Regions from separate parts of the Dokdonella aquatica genome, predicted to be linked through region 2. Evidence: predicted binding sites of a transcription regulator. Region 2 holds the regulator's gene; the other holds the start of a gene.
The links. The regulator sigma-54, encoded in region 2, starts transcription at its own class of promoters, with help from an activator protein. The targets are predictions, from matches to a motif close to TGGCACGNGCNTTGC.
Positions count from the first base shown of each region.

Region 1: the regulator sigma-54 is predicted to act here: its motif matches at 838-852, upstream of fliE (flagellar hook-basal body complex protein FliE).

Region 1 covers NZ_CP197094.1:1,229,065-1,231,526, reverse strand. The annotation lists gene ACQQ2N_RS05490 (PAS domain S-box protein) at 1-518, opposite strand, end outside; gene fliE (flagellar hook-basal body complex protein FliE) at 902-1,234, shown strand; gene fliF (flagellar basal-body MS-ring/collar protein FliF) at 1,240-2,462, shown strand, end outside.
Region 2 covers NZ_CP197094.1:3,065,580-3,068,041, forward strand. The annotation lists gene hpf (ribosome hibernation-promoting factor, HPF/YfiA family) at 1-149, opposite strand, end outside; gene ACQQ2N_RS13700 (RNA polymerase factor sigma-54) at 276-1,721, opposite strand; gene lptB (LPS export ABC transporter ATP-binding protein) at 2,007-2,462, opposite strand, start outside.

The DNA.
Region 1 (2,462 bases), 1.8 Mb from region 2:
ACGGCGAGCAGGCGCTGGTCGAGCGCTTCGGCGACCGCGCGCGCGAGCTGCGAGAGCACGCGGCGCTGCATGTCGTTGAGCTGGCGCGGCTGGTTGTCGACCACGCACAGCGAGCCCATGCGCAGGCCGTCGCGCAACGTGATCGGCGCGCCCGCGTAGAAGCGGATGTTCGCCTCGCCCGTGACGAACGGGTTGTCGGCGAAACGTACGTCGTCACGCGCGTCGGGCACTTCCATGAGCGCGTCGTCGAGGATGGCGTGCGTGCAGAACGCGAGGTCGCGTGGCGTCTCGGTCGCATCGGGCAGGCCGACGTTGGCCTTGAACCACTGGCGGTGCTCGTCGATGAGGCTGACCAGTGCCATCGGCGTGCCGACGAGTTCGGCCGCCGCCTGCGCGAGCGCATCGAACAGCGGTTCCGAAGGCGTGTCGAGCACGCGCAGGTCGCGGAGGCGACGCAGGCGGGCGGTTTCGTCCGGTGGCAGAGGGTAAGGTCGCGTCGGCGGATCGGAGGGCTTCACGATCATCCTTCGTGCAAGCGTCGTTCCAGAGGAGGGTCCGAGTGTACAAAGGCTCGCGCCCGATGTGGCGTGACGGCGTGGGCAGCTACGGGAAGACACCGGGTGGCGCGAAGATCCGCCACGGCGCACCGTGGCGACGTGGCGAAGCGGTCCCGTTCTGCGCCTCGCCGGGTGTCCTGCCAGGCATCGCGAAGGACCGGCGTGGCGGTGCCGTGCCACCGCCAACGCGATGGCGCAGGGCAGAGTCGGGCGGTGTCGACTTCTTGACATCGGCTCGCTCGCTCGATGCAAGTCGTTGAACCGGAAAGCGGTCATGCCATGGCACAAACCTTGTAAGACCTCGCGCGAAGCCGGCATCGCACCGGCGCGGGGCAAGCCACGCCATGAATCCGGTCGACGTTTCCGGTCTCCTCCAGCAGATGCGCGCGATGAGCGCGCAGGCGCAGTCGGTGCTGCGCACGCCGGCCGCCACGCCTGCACCGACGGGCACGACCAGCGATTTCGGTGCCGTGCTCAAGCAGTCGCTGCAGGGCGTCAACGAGACCCAGCAGCACGCGCGCGGCCTCGCCGCGCAGTTCGAACGCGGCGATCCGAATGCCGACATCGGCACCGTCATGGTCGCGCTGCAGAAGGCCGACCTGTCGTTCCGTGCGGTCAACGAGGTACGCAACAAGCTGGTCGAAGCGTACCGCGACGTCATGAACATGCAGGTCTGACCTAGATGAGCGTCCCTCCCGATTCCACTTCGCTTCCGGTCGCCAACCCGCCGCCGCAGCGCTTCGACATCGCCCGCATCCCCGGTGCGCGCCAGGCCCTGCTGCTGGTCGGCATCGCCGCCGCGGTCGCGATCGGCGTGGCGATCGTGCTGTGGTCGCGCGCACCGACGTATGCGCAGCTCTACGCTGGCCTCGACGAGCGCGATGCCGCGCAGGTCGTGCAGGCACTGCAGACCGCGAACACGAGGTACGAACTCGGCGCCGGCGGCACCTCGATCTTCGTGCCGGCCTCCGAGGTCAATGCGACGCGCCTGCGCCTCGCCGCGCAAGGCCTGCCGCGCGGCGGCGGCAGCGGATCGTCGTCGTCGGGCCTCGGTGTTGCCGGCGATGCCGCGAGTCCGTTCGGCCTGAGCGAACTCGCCGAGCGCACGCGCTACCAGCAGCAGCTCGAGAACGACCTCTCCTCGACGATCTCGAGCCTGCAGTCGATCAAGTCGGCGCGCGTGCACCTCGCGCTGCCGAAGTCCTCGGCCTTCATCCGCGACCGCGGCCGCCCGAGCGCGTCGGTCATGGTGTCGCTGTACCCGGGCCGCACGCTCGACAACACGCAGGTCGGCGCGATCGTGCACCTCGTCGCGGCCAGCGTGCCTGACCTCGACGCCTCGCAGGTGTCGGTGGTCGACCAGAAGGGCGCGCTGCTGACGGTGTCGGATCCGGGCAGCCTCGAGGCCGTCAACGACACGCGCTTCCGCCTGATCCGCCAGATCGAGACCGCCTACGCGGGGCGCGTCGAGGAACTGCTGACGCCGCTCGTCGGCGCCGGCCGCGTGCGCGCGCAGGTCGTCGCCCAGCTCGACTTCACCGAGACCGAGAAGACCAGCGAGAGCTACGACCCCGCCAAGACCTCGGTGCGCAGCGAGCAGACCGCGAGCGAGCGCCGCATCGACGGCAATCCGAACAACCAGGGCGGCGTGCCCGGGGCGCTCAGCAACCAGCCGCCCAACACGCCGGCACAGGCCTCGGCCGCGACACCGAACGCGGGCGGTGCCTCGACCGCGCAGGACCAGACCACGACCGAAGTCAGCTCGAGCGCGACGCGCAACTTCGAGATCGACCGCACGATCAGCCACACGCGCGAGCCGGTCGGCAACGTGCGCCGCCTCAGCGTCGCCGTCGCGCTCGACAACAAGGCCGGCCTCGACGCCGAAGGCAAGCCGACCAGCACGCC
Region 2 (2,462 bases):
GCCTTGTGCAGCAGCTTCTCGACGCTGAGCACGATCGACACGTCATGCAAGTGATCGAAATGCTTCGTCAAGCGCTCGAGTTTCGCCTCGGCGTGCTCGCGCAGCGCGGGCGTGACGTCGATCTGGTGGCCTTTGACGGTGATCTGCATGACTGCCTCCTTCGTGGTTCGCCTCGGCAGGTGCCTCGGCGTTTGAAAAAGCATGGCGCTGATCGTGTGACCTGCGATGGCTCCGAGTGTTCCCCAGACGACATGATCGTCGTGTGAAGAAATCGCTCAGCCGAGCCGGCAGCGGTCGTTGGATGACGGAATGTTCAGGGCTTCCCGGTACTTGGCGACGGTGCGGCGCGCGACGCTGATGCCGCGGCGGTTCAGTTCGGCGGCGAGCGCCTGGTCCGACAGCGGGCGTGCGGCCTTCTCGTCGTCGATGAGCTTGCGGATCATGGCCTGGATCGCCGTGGCCGAGGCGGCGCCGCCGTCGACCGTCGACACGCCGCTCGAGAAGAAGTACTTGAACTCGAACGTGCCGCGCGGGGTGTGCAGGTACTTGCGCGTGGTGACGCGCGAGACCGTCGATTCGTGCATCTCGATCTCCTCGGCGACATCGCGCAGCACGAGCGGGCGCATCGCCTCGGCGCCGAATTCGAGGAAGCCCTGCTGTGCGCGCACGATCGCCTGCGCCACCTTGAGCATGGTCTCGGCGCGCGTCTTGAGGCTCTTGATGAGCCAACGGGCTTCCTGCAGCTGGCCGCGCAGGTAGTTCGCATCGTCGCGGCGCGCGCGCGCGATCAGGCTGGCGTAATGCTCGTTGATCGCGAGGCGCGGCTGGCAGTTGGCCGACAGCGAGACCTGCCAGCGTCCGTTGACCTTGACGGCGTAGGCATCGGGTGCGACGAACTCCGACGGGCCGCTCGAGAAACCCGCGCCCGGTTTGGGCGTCAGCGAGCGCACGAGCGCGATCGCGACATCGAGCTGCTCGGGTGTCGCGCGCAGTTTCTGGCACAGGCGAGCGCGATCGTTGCGGGCAAGCGTCTCGAGGTGTTCCGCGACGAGCTGGCGCGCGGTGTCGAGGCCGGGTGTGTCGACGTCGAAACCGTCGAGCTGGACCTCGAGGCACTCACGCAGCGAGCGCGAGGCGACGCCGACGGGGTCGAAGCGCTGGACGAGGTGGCGCACGGCCTCGACCTCGTCCTCGCCGACCGCGAACAGGCCGACGAGGCTGCCCGCGATCGCCTCGTTGGACTCGGACAGGTAACCGTCCTCGCCGATCGCCTCGATGATCGCCGTCGCGATGGCGCGGTCTCGCGCCGACAGTGGGGTCAGGTTCAGCTGCCAGAGCAGGTGGTCGCGCAGGTCCTCGGCTTCGGCGTCCTGCGACTCGAGGCCTTCGTCGTCGGCACCCGCGGCATTGCGATGTTCGTTGCGCTCGGCGCCGAGGTCGAGCGGGCCATCGTCGAAATCGGGCGTGGCGTCGATGGGTTCGGCGTCCGACGCCGTCTCGACCGGCACGCTGTCGGTGTAGTCCTGGAGCGCGACCTGCTCCTCCTCCGTGGCTTCGTCCTCCTCGGCCTCGGCGAGGTCGAGAAGCGGGTTCGATTCCAGCGCGAGGTTCAGTTCCAGCTCGAGCTCCATGCTCGACAGCTGCAACAGCTTGATCGCCTGCTGCAGCTGGGGCGTAAGGGCCAGTTGGGACTGGACGCGGAGTTGTAGCGCGGGTTTCATGCCCCAGCGGTCTTCAGTGCAGTTGCATGCAATCCTAACGCCAAGCCAACGGGGCGTCATGTCTTGACGGCGGCGCGATGCAGGTCCAACCTCCGGGGCTGACCTCGGCCGAACCTGTTTCCTCCCGACGGCATGCCGCATCACCGCGTGCGACCGTCGTCGCGATGCGCCGGCGGCGTCTTCCCTCGATCTTGCCGGAAGCGGCGCTCCTGCCGTCACGAACTGTGCGTCGCACGGCCTGTGTCGCTCCACCGGACGGTGGCCCGCGCTCGCCGGGGCAGGTGCTCACATGCGGAATTCGCGGCCGAGGTAGACCTCGCGCACCTGCTCGTTGGCGAGCACCTCGTCCGGCGCGCCCTCGGTGAGCACGCCGCCGCCACTCATGATGTAGGCACGATCGCAGATGCCGAGCGTCTCGCGCACGTTGTGGTCGGTGATCAGGATGCCGATGCCGCGCGCCTTGAGCTGGCGCACGATGCGCTGGATGTCGACGACCGAGATCGGGTCAATGCCCGCGAACGGCTCGTCGAGCAGCAGGAAGCGCGGCTTGGCCGCGAGCGCGCGCGTGATCTCGACGCGTCGGCGCTCGCCGCCCGAGAGGCTCACGCCCTTGCTCGACGCGATGTGGGTGATCTGCAGTTCGTCGAGCAGCGCGTCGAGCTCGGCCTTGCGTCCGGCTGCATCGAGGTCGCGGCGCAGCTCGAGGATCGCCATGACGTTGTCGGCGACCGACAGGCGCCG